DNA from 4 places in the Citrobacter sp. RHB25-C09 genome. Region 3 is predicted to be linked to each of the others. Evidence: predicted binding sites of a transcription regulator. Region 3 holds the regulator's gene; each other region holds the start of a gene.
The links. The regulator CRP, encoded in region 3, controls carbon source genes, mostly activating them, when cyclic AMP is high. The targets are predictions, from matches to a motif close to ATGTGANNNNNNTCACAT.
Positions count from the first base shown of each region.

Region 1: the regulator CRP is predicted to act here: its motif matches at 1,695-1,712, upstream of msrB (peptide-methionine (R)-S-oxide reductase MsrB).
Region 2: the regulator CRP is predicted to act here: its motif matches at 1,880-1,897, upstream of HVY19_RS09910 (sugar transporter).
Region 4: the regulator CRP is predicted to act here: its motif matches at 2,065-2,082, upstream of HVY19_RS16990 (acetyl-CoA C-acetyltransferase).

Region 1 covers NZ_CP057483.1:1,916,401-1,920,438, forward strand. Annotated here, with positions in the region: gene HVY19_RS08885 (D-hexose-6-phosphate mutarotase) at 1-294, opposite strand, end outside; gene gapA (glyceraldehyde-3-phosphate dehydrogenase) at 493-1,488, opposite strand; gene msrB (peptide-methionine (R)-S-oxide reductase MsrB) at 1,831-2,244, shown strand; gene HVY19_RS08900 (YeaC family protein) at 2,286-2,561, shown strand; gene yajD (HNH nuclease YajD) at 2,613-2,957, opposite strand; gene HVY19_RS08910 (glycoside hydrolase family 18 protein) at 3,094-4,038, opposite strand, start outside.
Region 2 covers NZ_CP057483.1:2,120,540-2,124,577, reverse strand. Annotated here, with positions in the region: gene sad (succinate-semialdehyde dehydrogenase) at 1-869, opposite strand, end outside; gene HVY19_RS09915 (LysR family transcriptional regulator) at 969-1,847, shown strand; gene HVY19_RS09910 (sugar transporter) at 1,973-3,169, shown strand; gene HVY19_RS09905 (MarC family NAAT transporter) at 3,216-3,881, opposite strand.
Region 3 covers NZ_CP057483.1:381,697-385,734, forward strand. Annotated here, with positions in the region: gene HVY19_RS01700 (YccS/YhfK family putative transporter) at 1-1,066, opposite strand, end outside; gene crp (cAMP-activated global transcriptional regulator CRP) at 1,118-1,750, opposite strand; gene HVY19_RS01710 (OsmC family protein) at 2,057-2,461, shown strand; gene HVY19_RS01715 (phosphoribulokinase) at 2,557-3,426, opposite strand; gene HVY19_RS01720 (YheU family protein) at 3,479-3,697, opposite strand; gene HVY19_RS01725 (hydrolase) at 3,700-4,038, opposite strand, start outside.
Region 4 covers NZ_CP057483.1:3,596,116-3,600,153, forward strand. Annotated here, with positions in the region: gene kduI (5-dehydro-4-deoxy-D-glucuronate isomerase) at 1-510, opposite strand, end outside; gene HVY19_RS16990 (acetyl-CoA C-acetyltransferase) at 814-1,992, opposite strand; gene HVY19_RS16995 (LysR family transcriptional regulator) at 2,105-2,980, opposite strand; gene HVY19_RS17000 (multidrug/biocide efflux PACE transporter) at 3,083-3,538, shown strand; gene HVY19_RS17005 (amino acid permease) at 3,680-4,038, shown strand, end outside.

The sequences.
Region 1 (4,038 bases), 1.5 Mb from region 3:
GGCAAAACCGTGGGAGGGCAGACCCTGCTGCGCCGCCGGGCCGAACCACGGCCAGCAGACGGGAACGCCTCCGCGCAGCGCCACGCCATTTTTAAACGGGGTATTATTACTCAACCACAGGACTTCAGCTTCTCCGGCGGGTTTCCAGGAGAGCAGGTGCGCGCCCTGTAAGGCGAAAGAGGCTTTGACCTGAGGGTGGTCGACGACGATCAGTTCCAGCTCATCAAGCTGGCGACGGGAGATAGCAGGGGTAATATGTTCGATTACCGGAAGTGCAAAAATTTTATTAATCATTACGCATTCCTTTTTAACCCTAAATAATTCGGGTTGCAGGACGGCGGCAAGTGAACGAACCCCGATGAGCTTACTATAGTAAGTGATTCGGGTGAGAGAGCGTAGCCAACACACCTGCAACTCGAAGTATGACGGGTATCTTCAGGCAAAAAAAAGAGCGACCATAGTCGCTCTTACAGATTACTGTCTCATCTCAACTTATTTGGAGATGTGAGCAATCAGATCCAGTACCTTGTTGGAGTAACCGGTTTCGTTATCGTACCAGGATACCAGTTTCACGAAGTTGTCGTTCAGAGCGATACCTGCTTTAGCATCGAACACTGAAGTGCAAACTTCGCCGTTGAAATCGGTAGATACAACGTCGTCTTCGGTGTAACCCAGAACGCCTTTCATCGGGCCTTCGGAAGCAGCTTTGATTGCTTTCTTAATGTCTTCGTAAGAAGCCGCTTTTTCCAGACGAACGGTCAGGTCAACAACGGATACGTTCGGAGTAGGAACACGGAACGCCATACCGGTCAGTTTGCCGTTCAGTTCTGGCAGTACTTTACCTACAGCTTTAGCAGCACCGGTAGAGGACGGGATGATGTTCTGAGCTGCGCCGCGGCCGCCGCGCCAGTCTTTGTGAGACGGGCCGTCAACGGTTTTCTGAGTAGCGGTGGTTGCGTGAACGGTAGTCATCAGACCTTCGATGATGCCGAAGTTGTCGTTGATAACTTTTGCCAGCGGAGCCAGGCAGTTGGTGGTGCAGGATGCGTTGGAAACGATGTCCTGGCCTTCGTATTTGTCAAAGTTAGCGCCTTTAACAAACATCGGGGTGTTGTCTTTGGAAGGACCAGTCAGAACCACTTTTTTCGCGCCAGCAGTGATGTGCTTACGAGCGGTTTCGTCAGTCAGGAAGATACCGGTCGCTTCAGCAACAACGTCAACACCAACTTCGTCCCATTTCAGGTTAGCCGGATCGCGTTCAGCGGTAACACGGATTTTTTTACCGTTAACGATCAGATGACCGTCTTTCACTTCAACGGTACCGTCGAAACGGCCGTGAGTGGAGTCGTATTTCAGCATGTAAGCCATGTATTCAGCGTCTAACAGGTCGTTGATTGCAACGATCTCAATGTCAGAGCGTTTCTGAGCAGCACGGAAAACAATGCGACCGATGCGGCCAAAACCGTTGATACCTACTTTGATAGTCATATATTCCACCAGCTATTTGTTAGTGAATAAAAGGTTGCCTGTAAAATTACAAAAACCTTACGCAGCGTCAAGCGGAATCGTGTCAATCATTGCGACAAATCAATCCTCAGCACAAGCTTTAGACAGCTGACTCGCCTCACTCTTCCATTGGGCTTGAAACCACATGGGGGCGGCGACCCGAATTTTAAAGTGCAACTGAGATAAAAATGTGATTTTGGTCACGATTCACGCGCTGCAATTTCTCAACACTCAAGTTTAGAACAAAAGTTCATACTGAGGTGTTAATGTTTTGTTAGAATCGGTCACGCAATGTGAGTGTTCTAAAAGCGAGATGTGAGCAAAATGGCGAATAAACCTTCTGCTGAAGATCTGAAAAAAAATCTTACCGAAATGCAGTTTTATGTGACCCAAAATCACGGCACGGAACCGCCATTTACCGGCCAGTTGCTGCATAACAAGCGAGATGGTGTGTACCACTGCCTGATCTGCGACGCGCCGCTGTTTAACGCCCAAACGAAATACGACTCCGGCTGCGGCTGGCCGAGCTTCTACGAGCCTGTCAGCGAGGAGTCGATCCGCTACCTGAAAGACTTTTCGCATGGTATGCAGCGGATCGAAATTCGCTGCGGCAACTGTGATGCTCATCTGGGGCACGTCTTCCCGGATGGTCCGCAACCTACGGGTGAGCGCTACTGCGTCAATTCAGCATCATTAAGCTTTACCGACGATGAAAGCGGCGAAAGAACGAAAGGTTGAAAAAACGATTCAGCAAATTATTCCAAAGGAGCGGACTCATCATGAATTTTGATGAAATTATTAACAACATGACGCCGGAAGTGTATCAGCGTTTGTCAACGGCGGTTGAGTTGGGAAAATGGCCGGATGGCGTGGCGCTAACGGCGGAGCAAAAAGAGAACAGTATGCAACTGGTTATGTTGTGGCAGGCCCGCAATAACCACGACGCGCAGCATATGACCATCGATACTAACGGTCAGATGGTAATGAAAAGCAAGCAGCAACTGAAAGAAGATTTCGGCATTGTACCGAAACCGATAGCGACGTTTAAATCCTGAATTGTGCCGCACGCCCGGTCCGCGTAAACCCGCCGGGCGTGGAAGGTGTGACTATTTTTTATTCATCATCGCCTTCAGATCGGCAAACGGATTGTATTTTGCCTCGCCGACGCTCTTCTGCGCATCTTCCCCCGCCACCACGGTGGAACCATACTGATCGGCCTCCGTGTATTTGGAGTGCTCGTGATCGTGGCAGTACAGGCACAGCATCTCCCAGTTGCTTCCGTCTTCCGGATTGTTCGAATGATCGTGGTCGATATGATGCACCGTTAATTCTCGCAGATTAGAATAGACAAACTCACGAGAACAGCGCCCACAGACCCAGGGGAAAAGTTTCAGCGCTTTTTCACGGTAACCGACTTCCAGACGGGCGTAGTTTTTGGGGATAAAAGCCATAAAGCCTCATGCCTTCAGGAGAAAATGAAAAGCTGCGCCAGCGTTGTCGCAGCGGATGGGACTATCATAACCGATTGTGAAGCGCGGGGCACCGTGACGTTACGCCCCATGCGGTAACATGGGGCGAGAGTGGGGATTAGTGTTTAATACCGAGCGAATCCGCCAGCTGTTTGGCGAGCTGGTTGTCATCATCCGCGCCGTACTCCCAGAACATGGCGCCAGCCAGCCCCCGTTTCTTAATGTAGTCCGCTTTGATCGCCACCGAGCGCGGGTTTTCATAAGAGAGCGCAAACAGGGACTTACCGTCTGCTGACTGAACCGACAGCCACGGTACTTTAGCCTGATCGTCCCAGTGTTCGGTAAAGCGTTTCTGCGGATCGTTGAGGAACGTTTTAACAATGTCGTTGTATTTCACATAGGTATCTTTTTTCAGGTCTATCCCCAGAGATTTAAACAGACTCACTTCCTGTTCACCAAAGTAGGGCTGGGTGACCGGGTTTTTCTGCGCATCTGGCTTACTCCAGTCGATACCCGGCTCAACAGAGCGCTTAGGTACCCGGCCATAGAAGCCAATGCCCAGATTCATCTGCTGAGGTTTAAGGCCGGCAGAAAGGTAGTTATTCACCACAAAATCGACGCTGTACTTATCGGCTGCGGCGACGGTCGGCCAGGCTTTAGAGTCATAAAGGTTAGCGTTGAAATACTGCGTACCGTAGGCCATGTCGTACGTCATCAGGTTGATGTAATCCAGCAACGGCGCAATGGCTTTAACATCCACCCAACTTTTCGGGCTTTCGGCATTTGCCCCGACGGCAATGGTCACCAGTTTTTTGTTGCCAAACGCCTGGCGTAGTTCTTTCAGCAGCAGCGTGAAGTTATCGCGGTCGGCAGGCTGACTGGCAACCAGTCCCCAGGCACCGTTAACCGGATATTCCCAGTCCAGGTCGATACCGTCCAGATCGTATTTTGCGACAATCGCCTGAGCGGACTGGATAAACACGGCTCGCGTTTCAGGTGTTGCTGCCGCACCGGAGAAGCCGCGTGCGCCCCAGCCGCCAACAGACAGCAGGACTTTAAGATT
Region 2 (4,038 bases), 1.7 Mb from region 3:
GCAACAAAGCGTTCGGTAAATGCCTTTGCGATCCCCTCTTCCACAATAAAGCGTTTTGCCGCCGCACAAACCTGCCCGGTGTTCTGATAACGACCCGCTACTGCCGCTTTCACCGCGAGGTCGAGATCGGCATCGTTGAGCACAATAAACGGGTCGGAGCCGCCAAGTTCCAGAACGCATTTTTTCAGTGCGGCACCGGCCTGTGCGCCGATTGCCGCACCTGCACGAACGCTGCCAGTTACAGTGACAGCTGCAATACGCCGATCGTTTATCAGTGTGCTGACGCCTGTATTATCCGCATTTATCCAACCGTAGACGCCCTCGGGGATTTCCGCATCATTAAAGATCTGCGCAATTAACTGCGCACACGCGGTCACGTTAGGTGCGTGTTTAAGGACATAGCCATTACCGGCTAACAGAACAGGCACAGCACCGCGCAACACCTGCCAGAGCGGAAAATTCCACGGCATAACCGCCAGTATTGTTCCCAATGGACGATACTCAATCACCGCCTGCTGGTTCTCGACCCGCGTCGGCTCGGCATTCAGCATCTGGGGTCCGTGCTGCGCATACCAGTCACAAAGCGCAGCCGATTTTGCCACTTCGGCGCGTGACTGTTTAATCGGTTTCCCCATCTCACGCGTAATGCACAGAGCCATCTCTTCCTTACGGGCGCGTAACGCCTGACCGAGGTCGCGTAGCTTTTGAGCGCGCCAGGCAACCGTGGTCTGCTTCCACTGCGCATAACCTGTGGCGGCCTGTTGCAGACACTGTTCAATTTCGTGCGCGGTGGCCCAGGAAAGTGACGAAATGACGTGCCCATTAGCGGGGTTGATGGACATAGCCTGTGCGGCAGGTGAAATAGGCATAGTGGCTCTCCGTTATGATCTCTTTTGTCATCATGGCCGCATTTACTCTTTGCTAAAAATGAATAATATTAACCAGGTTGTTCACAAAACGAGAAAACTATGGATCTGACACAACTGGAGATGTTCAACGCGGTTGCAGAAACGGGCAGTATTACTCAGGCAGCAGCCAGGGTTCACCGCGTTCCTTCAAATCTGACCACCCGTATTCGCCAGCTTGAGGCCGATCTTGGTGTCGATCTGTTTATTCGCGAGAATCAGCGCCTGCGCCTCTCACCTGCCGGACATAATTTTCTGCGCTACAGCCAGCAGATTCTGGCACTTGTGGATGAAGCGAGAATGGTCGTGGCCGGCGATGAGCCCAAGGGTTTATTCTCACTCGGCGCGCTGGAGAGCACCGCTGCCGTGCGTATTCCTGCCACCCTTGCAGACTATAACCAGCGCTATCCGAAGATTCAGTTCTCGCTGGCTACCGGGCCGTCCGGGCGAATGCTTGAGGGGGTGCTGGAAGGACACCTTAATGCTGCCTTCGTTGATGGCCCCATTACTCACCCAGGGCTTGAGGGCATTACGGTCTATCAGGAAGAGATGATGGTTGTGACTCCGCAAGGACATGCCGCGGTTAACTGCGCCAGCGATGTTAATGGCTGTTCGATTTACGCCTTTCGCGCTAACTGTTCTTACCGCCGCCATTTTGAACGCTGGTTCCATGCGGATCGGGCGATGCCCGGCACGATTCACGAGATGGAGTCGTACCACGGAATGCTGGCGTGCGTCATCGCCGGAGCCGGTATTGCGCTGATGCCACGTTCCATGCTGGAAAGTATGCCCGGACATCATCAGGTCGACGCCTGGCCGTTGGCGGAAGCGTGGCGCTGGCTGGATACCTGGCTGGTGTGGCGTCGCGGAGCGATGACGCGGCAACTGGAGGCATTTATTGCGTTGCTGAAGGAACATACGTCATCTGGAATATCGTCATAACTCTCGCAGGCGAGCTGGCTCACCGCAATAAAATGAGACGCTCGTCACAAAATAATTGTCTTTTCGCCAGTAAACGTTCTAAGATCGCTCTCTCACCTTCTTCGTCACACACCTGATTCATTCTTATGACAATTAATACGGTTTCCCGTAAAGTCGCCTGGCTACGGGTCGTCACGCTGGCCATCGCGGCGTTTATCTTCAATACCACGGAATTCGTCCCTGTAGGGTTGCTGTCAGATATCGCACAAAGTTTTGATATGCAGACCGCACAGGTTGGGATCATGCTGACGATCTACGCCTGGGTTGTCGCGCTGATGTCTCTACCGTTTATGCTGCTGACCAGCCAGGTCGAGAGGCGCAAACTGCTGATCTGCCTGTTTGTGGTGTTTATCGCCAGCCATGTGCTCTCTTTCCTGGCATGGAACTTCACCGTTTTGGTTGTGAGCCGTATTGGTATTGCTTTCGCTCATGCGATTTTCTGGTCGATTACCGCTTCACTGGCGATTCGCCTGGCTCCGGCGGGAAAACGTGCGCAGGCGTTAAGTTTGATCGCCACAGGGACAGCGCTGGCAATGGTATTAGGCTTACCCATCGGGCGCATTGTAGGTCAGTATTTTGGCTGGCGAACCACCTTCTTCGCCATTGGTATGGGCGCGTTATTGACCCTTGTCTGCCTGATCAAGCTGTTGCCTGCACTGCCAAGTGAACACTCCGGTTCGTTGAAAAGCCTGCCGCTGCTGTTTCGCCGTCCGGCACTGATGAGTCTCTATGTATTGACAGTGGTCGTCGTCACCGCACATTACACGGCTTACAGCTATATTGAGCCGTTTGTACAAACCGTCGCCGGGCTCAGTGCCAGCTTCGCGACCCTACTACTGTTGGTGCTTGGCGGAGCGGGAATCGTCGGCAGCATTGTCTTTGGTAAATTAGGGAATCAGCATGCCTCTGCGCTGATTACCACCGCAATTGGCCTGCTGGTGATCTGTTTGTTCTTGCTGCTGCCTGCCGCAACCCGCGAGTTACATCTCGCGATACTAAGCATCTTCTGGGGTATTGCCATCATGGTGATAGGCTTAGGCATGCAGGTGAAAGTACTGGCACTGGCACCCGACGCCACTGACGTCGCAATGGCACTCTTCTCAGGTATTTTTAATATCGGTATCGGCGCCGGAGCACTGGTGGGGAATCAGGTGAGTTTACACTGGTCAATGTCCAGTATTGGGTATGTTGGGGCAATTCCGGCAGTTGCCGCACTGCTCTGGTCAGTGATTATCTTTCGAAAATGGCCTGTCTCTCTGGAAGAGCAGCCGCAGCATTCGTGATGAGTCCAGTCCGGCCGGAGGCTCTCCCCCGTCCGGACTCTGACGTTTAATGATAGGTTTTAATAATTTCCAGCACGCCGTTAATAATAAACTGCACGCCCATACACACCAGCAGAAAGCCCATCAGTCGCGAAATAGCTTCGATCCCGTCTTTGCCGACCAGACGCATGATCGCGCCGGAGCTACGCAGACATCCCCATAAAATTACCCCAACGAGGGCAAAAATAAGCGGCGGCGCGACGGTGATCACCCAGTCCGGAAACGTTGAACCATGGCGGACGGTCGACGCGGAACTGATGATCATGGCGATGGTACCCGGCCCGGCAGTGCTTGGCATTGCCAGCGGCACGAAGGCGATATTGGCGTCCGACTTATCTTCCCTGTCTTCACCCTGTTTTTCAGCCGCTGAGGATTCATGACCTTTAGGCTGTGGAAAAAGCATCCGAAAACCAATAAACGCAACAATCAATCCACCAGCAATACGCAAACCGGGAATAGAAATGCCGAAGGTATTCATGACCAGCTGCCCGGCATAGTAAGCCACCATCATTATGGCAAAGACATATATCGATGCCATCAACGACTGGCGGTTACGCTCCGCAGCCCCCATATTCCCTGCCAGCCCCAGAAATAACGCAACCGTCGTTAACGGGTTTGCCAGAGGCAGAATAACGACCAGCCCCAGTCCTATCGCTTTAAACAACTCAATCATGACGGCATATGTTCCTGTTTTGCCCATTTGTTAGCGGCAAGTATAAGTGGAAATGCATGAAGTAAGCTATTTTGACGCTGTAAGGATTCGTTAGTGCCTCGATATATAATCTGTAATTATCATTAAGTTAATTCAGTGTGTTCTCTTTCAGACCTGA
Region 3 (4,038 bases):
AGTTTTTCAATGCGGGCAGCAGCGGTAGACGCCGCTGCTTATCGGCCATGAGATCGCGGGGATACAGCGGGCGTTGGGTGCGCAGCACCCTGGCGATACGGCTAAAGTGCCAGTAACAGAACTGTCCCACCGGATTGTCAGGATGTTGATTAGCGATTTTCTCAAGAGCACCAAGCTGCTTTTCCATGGAAAATCGCGTTGGCAGACGGTGATAAAGAATATCATCGGCTAACACCCGCAGACGGGCTGCGATAACCTGCGCGTTCCAGCGGATGACCTGTTCCGCATGGCTGCGTTCGACCAGCTTCTGTACCTCCTCCGGCTGATGCAGACTGACCGAGATATGCTCCTGCAGATCAAGTGCTTCCTGAAATGCGCGCAGCATTCGCTTGTAGTCATTATTGCGATGCGCGGAAAGCATATGCATTTGCTGATAGCACTGGGTAATCAGATCGACGGCTTTCTGTTGCCGGGCCAGCAGCGGCGGCAGGGCTTTTTCCGGATCGGTATGCTGTGTCAGCATGCTGTATTTCGCTTCACAATAATCGGCGAGTTCACGGTATAGCAGGCTAAGCGACTCACGTAGGGGTTGTTCACGCCATAGCCAGAGCCAGAACCAGTTGAACAATCCGTACCATAAGGTGCCCAGGGCATAGATGAGCAGTGGTTCCCAGACCGGCATATTCCCGGCCAGACTCAGCGTGAAAATCGCGGCGATCAGCGACGCCGGAAGCAGCCTGGCGTGGAGCGCGCTTAACTCTGCCGTGACGCCGAGAGTCAGCGTTAGCCCGGTCAGGATCAACGGCAGGGGGACGTCCTGAAACAACAGCAGTTGCATCACCAGACTGCATCCGGCAAACAGCGATGCGCCAATGATCAGACGTTTGAAGAAGCGCTTATGTGGAGTGTCGAGCCCGGCGATATTGCAGCAGGCGGGGACGAGAGCAAAGAGTAAGCCCAGATGTAACTGACCAATGAACAGCCCGATGCCCACAGGTAAACACAACACCAACGTTTGGCGTAGTGCGTAGTTGATCTCCGGGTGATAAATCAGTCTGCGCCACATGGGTAAAACAAAAAACGGCGCGCTACACAGTAACGCACCGTTTCGACGGAATTAACGTGTACCGTAAACGACGATAGTCTTACCGTGTGCGGAGATCAGATTCTGATCTTCCAGCATTTTCAGGATACGACCAACGGTTTCACGAGAGCAGCCAACGATTTGACCAATCTCCTGGCGAGTGATTTTGATCTGCATGCCATCCGGGTGAGTCATCGCATCTGGTTGTTTCGCCAGGTTCAGCAGAGTCTGGGCGATACGACCGGTTACGTCGAGGAAAGCCAGGTTACCGACTTTTTCAGATGTAACTTGCAGACGACGAGCCATCTGAGAAGACAGGCGCATCAGAATATCCGGGTTTACCTGAATCAACTGGCGGAATTTTTTGTAGGAAATCTCAGCCACTTCACATGCTGTTTTAGCACGTACCCATGCGCTACGTTCCTGGCCTTCTTCAAACAGGCCCAATTCGCCAATAAAATCACCCTGATTCAGATAAGAAAGGATCATTTCTTTCCCTTCCTCATCTTTAATCAACACAGCCACTGAGCCTTTAACGATGTAGTACAACGTTTCCGCTTTTTCACCCTGGTGAATCAGCGTGCTCTTCGACGGGTACTTATGAATGTGGCAATGAGACAAGAACCATTCGAGAGTCGGGTCTGTTTGCGGTTTGCCAAGCACCATGCGCGATTATCCTCTGTTATAAGCTGTCTCCAGAGTCAGAAAAAGTCGCTGCTCTGGGTTTGCAAAAAAATGCTTCCCGAATCCTGGGAAGAGGCCGACAAAAACGAACTTCAGCCTGTAAATTGATGTCCTCTGCATACATGTGGTACGTCAATATATTACTGTAGCATCCTGACTGTTTTAGCATAGCTTTAGCCGTGTGTCTCCTGGTGTCTCGCTTCAGCATGACGCAGGTCGCCTTCCGTTGCGAGAATTGTTATGTGCGCGTAATCTGTAAGGAAAATTAACGCACTGGAGTTAAAAATTATGCAAGCGCGTGTTAAATGGGTTGAGGGTTTAACCTTCCTTGGGGAGTCCGCTTCCGGGCACCAGATTTTGATGGACGGTAATTCAGGTGACAAAGCCCCCAGTCCGATGGAAATGGTGCTGATGGCGGCGGGGGGATGTAGCGCGATTGATGTCGTTTCTATCCTGCAGAAAGGCCGTCAGGATGTGACCAACTGTGAAGTCAAACTGACGTCTGAACGTCGTGAAGAAGCACCACGCCTGTTCACCCATATTAATCTGCACTTTATTGTGACCGGCAATGAGCTGAAAGATGCCGCCGTCGCACGTGCGGTGGATCTCTCTGCGGAGAAGTATTGTTCTGTGGCGCTGATGCTGGAAAAAGCCGTCAACATTACCCATTCGTATGAAGTGATTGCGGCGTAATGGTCAGTGCCTGATGGCGCTGCGCTTATCAGGCCTACAGCAGGCGTCGTTTTGTAGGCCGGATAAGGCGTAGCCGCCATCCGGCAAACCTCACTTTACTCGATTTTTTTGCCTTCCATCAGTCGCTGTACCAGCGGCAGCATAATCAGTTCCATTGCCAGCCCCATCTTGCCGCCCGGCACCACTAATGTATTGATATGCGAAATGAATGAGCCCTGCAGCATCGCCAACAGCCAGGGGAAATCGATCCCCTCAAGATTACGAAAATGAATCACGACAAAGCTTTCATCCAGTGACGGAATACCTCTCGCCGCGAACGGGTTGGAAGTATCTACCGTAGGGACGCGCTGGAAGTTAATATGCGTGCGGGAAAACTGTGGGGTGATGTAATTGATATAGTCATCCATGGACCGGACCACGGAGTCCATCACTGCTTCGCGGGAATGACCGCGTTCACCCGTGTCGCGGATTAATTTTTGGATCCACTCCAGGTTAACGATGGGCACTACGCCCACCAGCAGATCCACATGACTTGCGACTTCGTGCTGTGGCGTCACTACGCCGCCGTGTAGCCCTTCATAGAACAGCACATCTGTGGGCTCCGGCAGAGGCTGCCAGGGGGTAAACGTACCCGGCACCTGATTCCACGGTACAGCTTCGTCGTAGGTGTGCAGGTACTTGCGCGACTGGCCTTTGCCCGTCTGCCCGTATTCAATAAAGGTTTGTTCCAGTAGGCCAAAGTCGTTGGCTTCGGGACCAAAATAGCTGATATGCCGCCCGGCGTCTCGCGCCTTGCGGATCGCCATGTCCATCTCCGGACGGGTATAGCGATGAAAACTGTCGCCTTCCACCTCGGCTGCGCGCAGATTTAACTGGGCAAAAATTTTACGAAACGCGAGGCTGGTGGTGGTGGTCCCCGCGCCACTGGATCCTGTTACTGCAATCACCGGATGTTTGGCAGACATAACAACTCCATGAATTCGTTGTAATTATAGTGTCGTCCGCCGACGGGGCGAGTTATTCGCGGAACTGTTTTCGCGGCATAATATTGACCGTTTCGTGCAGTTCAGACCATACCAGTACCGCTTCTCCGCACTGGAGTTGGCGTTTGACGTCGGCGACTTTTTGCTCAAGGGTACGTTCATGTTCACCATAGTCGGTGCCTTCGCGCAACACAAAGCTTTCTATCAGATTTTCCAGCGTTTCGGGGGAGAGGTCTTGCCAGGGGATCTGCATGGTTATTCCTCCAGGTATGGTGTCAGCCACTCGGGAATGCGCGACTCCAGCCACATCTCAGGCCGACGCAACGTGCCGCTAATAAACCCAACGTGACCGCCATGCTTGGTAAGTTGATATTCCACCTGTGACGGTAAATCTTCCGCTTTTGGGATTACGTGGTGGTCCATAAACGGATCGTCCTTAGCATGGATAATGAGCGTCGGAATGGCGATCTCACTGAGCAATGGCATGGCGCTACATTGACGATAGTAGTCAATAGCATCGGCGAATCCGTGGATTTTGGCGGTGATGAGATCGTCAAATTCGCGGATACGGCGCAAGGATTTTAACTGTGCCAG
Region 4 (4,038 bases), 1.2 Mb from region 3:
GTCCGGCACGAAATATTTGTTAATGGTACGGCGGTTACTGGTGAGGTTATCGCCCAGCGTGACCGGTGACACATCGGCAGGCGTCACTTTTTTGGTTGGGTAAGTCATATGCGCGGGGGCACAGTTGTAATAGAACTTGGCTGGCGTTGCGCTATCGACGCTGGCAAACACCACCTCTTTTGCCCCTTTACCGACATACAGCGCATCGCGATGACCAATCTCAAAACACTGACCGTCCACGGTAATGGTGCCCGCGCCGCCGATGTTGATCACCCCCAACTCACGGCGTTCAAGGAAATAGGTTACGCCCAGTTGTTTACCCACTTCACCGCCCACGGAGACGGTTTTTGCCACCGGCATGATGCCGCCGACAATGATGCGGTCGATGTGGCTGTAAACCATGGTGTATTCGTCAGCCACGAACACCTGTTCAACCAAAAACTCATTGCGTAGCCCCTGGGTATCCAGTGTTTTGGCGTGCGCGCTGTGAATACTTTGTCTTACGTCCACATTGACCTCCAGTGAAAAACTGAGCGGGAATTCCTTTACGGAGAGCGAAACGCTGTTCCGTTTTACTTTATGCGCTAATGATATCCCTCACGGAATGTGTTTTCAATCATATATAAAACAACGTTTCACTTTTTCTGCAAGATATTATCAAAAGTGTAAGTACGATCACGCTCGTGCAATACACAATTAAAACGGACTAATAAAATTCACTATTAAAACAAATAGATGGGCATAACGAGATTGCCGTCATCGAATAATGACGGCAATACGTGAAATGAATGCGGGGAAAAACAGGAAGAGCGTTTAGTCGCGTTCGATCGCCAGCGCGACACCCTGACCACCACCGATACACAGTGTCGCCAGCCCTTTGCGGGCATTGCGCTTGACCATTTCATGAACCAGGGAAACCAGGATCCGACAGCCGGAAGCGCCAATAGGATGACCGAGCGCGATCGCGCCACCGTTAACGTTTACCCGCCGCTCATCCCATTCCAGCATCTTGCCGACGGACAGCGCCTGGGCCGCAAACGCCTCGTTCGCTTCAATAAGATCGACGTCCGCTAACTGCCAGCCAACCCGTTCCAGACAACGCCGGGTGGCATACACCGGCGCAATCCCCATGAGCGCAGGATCAACCCCAACGCTGGCAAAAGCGCGGATGCGCGCGAGGACAGGCAAGTTCAGCTCTTGCGCTTTAGACTCACTCATCATCATCACCGCCGCTGCGCCGTCATTGATAGAGGAGGCGTTTCCGGCGGTCACCGATCCCAGCAATTCAAAAGCCGGATCCAGTTTCGCTAACCCTTCAGCGCTGGCATCGGTTCTCGGCTGTTCATCGGTGTCGATCGTGACCGTTTGTCCATTGTGCTGGGTAACGACCGGTACGATTTCATCTTTAAAGCGCCCGCTGTCTATGGCGGCGCGGGCTTTGTGTTGCGAGCTAAGTGCGTAGGCATCCTGCAGCTCGCGGCTGATCCCATATTCACGCGCCAGATTCTCGGCGGTGACGCCCATATGGTAATCATTGAAGGCATCCCATAAGCCGTCATGCACCAGGCTGTCTACCAGTTGGCTGTTGCCGAGTTGTGCGCCAGTTCGGCTGTCGGTAAGGACATGCGGCGCGCGGCTCATATTTTCCTGGCCGCCCGCAATGACGATATCCGCTTCGCCGCACTGTATCGCCTGGGTTGCCAGGTGCAATGCTTTCAGCCCTGAACCGCACACATCATTGATGGTGATAGCAGAAACCGTGTTGGGTAATCCGCCATTAATCGCAGACTGGCGCGCCGGGTTTTGTCCCGCACCGGCCGTCAGGACCTGGCCGAGGATCACTTCATCAACCGCATGCGCATCCACACCGGTGCCATCAATCAACGCTTTTACCACCATGCTGCCCAACTCAACGGCAGTATGGCGGGACAGTGTTCCCTGAAAGCAACCAATCGGCGTCCGTAACGCCCCAACGATGACAACCTCTTTCATGACGACCTCAGCGCAAGAAGACAGCGCAATAGTAGAGGATTGTTAAATATTGTTATCTTGATTGTTTAAGAAAAGTGAGTTTTATCACAAAGGAAATCCATCTCGCCGGTATTTAGTCCGCAATGCTTCCCTGTTGTAAGTGATATCGCAGCCAGCTTCCCGCTGCGCCTGGCGGTGATTTCTTATTCCAGAGAAGATCGATAGATATCGCCTTCGGCCAGCCCGGAAGCGCCAACTGAACCAGTGATTTTTCTGCCGCAAATTCGTCGACCAGCGCGCAGGGCAACGCACACCAGCCAAAACCCTGCACCGCCATGCTCAACAAGAGCAGGTAGTTGGGTGCCGACCAGACCGGCCCGCGCGCAAGCTGGGTCCCACTGTCCAGATACGTATTCAGGCGAAGTTCGCGCCAGGTGTGCAACTGGTCCAGTTGCACATTCTGTTGCCCCGCCAGAGGATGGGAGGCCGCCACGTACAGCCCCATCCATGTTTGCATCGGTAAGCGCGTTGCGCCGATATCCGTTGGATAGTGATCCCGGGCTTCGATTAGCCCAACCTGGGCACGCTCTTTTTGCAGCAGATCGATGACATCCACATCTTCGCCAATCAAACACTCGAACTCAGTATGCGGAAACTGCCGATCAAACTGCACCATCAACTCTTCCAGTACGTCAGGGTGCAAGGTATCTGAGAGCACAAAGGTCAGCCGTGCTTCCGTCTCGCCCGCCAGCGACAGCGCCACTTCGTCAAGCCGTTCGCTGGCGGACAAAATAGCCTGCACATAGCCAAGCACCTTTTTACCTTCCTCAGTCAGCACCGGCTGACGGGAAGTGCGATCGAACAACTGAATGCCCAGATCGGCTTCGAGATGCGCAATTGCCGTGCTGATTGTGGACTGGCTCTTACGCAGTCTGCGCGCCGCCGCAGAGAATGAGCCGCAGGAAACCGTCTCAACAAATGCGGTCAGGGCTTCGGGTGAGTAGCGCATGAACTATCTACTTTATCGATGGATGTTATCTTTTAGATATCATAAAAACCGATAAAATTCTCGCCATTCCGTTATTCGGGCGTCTATAAAAAGGTTCAGCTTATGCAACAGCAAACAGTTCAGCGCAGATCGTTACTGGAGCGCATTTTTCATGCGGTGTGTTTTGAAGGGATCGCCACGGCCATCCTCGCACCGATCACCGCCTGGTTGATGCAGCGCTCCGTTCTGGAAATGGGTGGCCTGACGGTGCTACTGGCAACGACGGCGATGATCTGGAACATTATCTATAACGCGCTATTTGATCGCTTTTGGCCCGCACATCTGGTCACCCGGACGGCGAAAATACGTGCCTTTCATGCCCTCGGCTTTGAGTGCGGGTTTATCGTCATTGGGGTAAATATTGTGGCATTCGTCCTGAACGTCAGTTTGCTACAGGCGTTTACGCTGGAGATTGGCTTCTTTCTTTTCTTCCTGCCGTATACCATGTTTTATAACTGGGCATACGACACGCTTCGCGCTCGCCTGGTTAAACGTCGCCAACAGCGCGTTACTGCCTGATTATTCACAAATTTGCTGGGATCGTTACGGTTCCGGCATATCTTCTCGTACTCTCCTGGTCCGCACACTCTCCCCAGCACAGACCATTTTATGGTAAATTGCGCTTCTTTTTGTTTATTTTATAGTTGATGCGTTCAAGAAATGTCGAAAATATGGTCAAAAGAAGAGACGCTCTGGAGCTTCGCGTTGTATGGCACCGCCGTTGGCGCAGGGACTCTATTTCTCCCGATACAACTGGGTTCAGCGGGAGCCATCGTGCTGTTCATTACTGCACTGGTCGCCTGGCCACTGACCTATTGGCCGCACAGGGCGCTATGTCAGTTCATCCTCTCGTCCAGAACCTCTGCCGGAGAAGGCATTACGGGGGCGGTCACCCATTATTATGGTAAGAAGATCGGCAGCCTGATCACTGCGCTCTATTTTTTAGCCTTCTTTGTGGTGGTATTGATATACGCGGTGGCGATTACCAACTCACTGACTGAACAGTTGGCAAAACATCT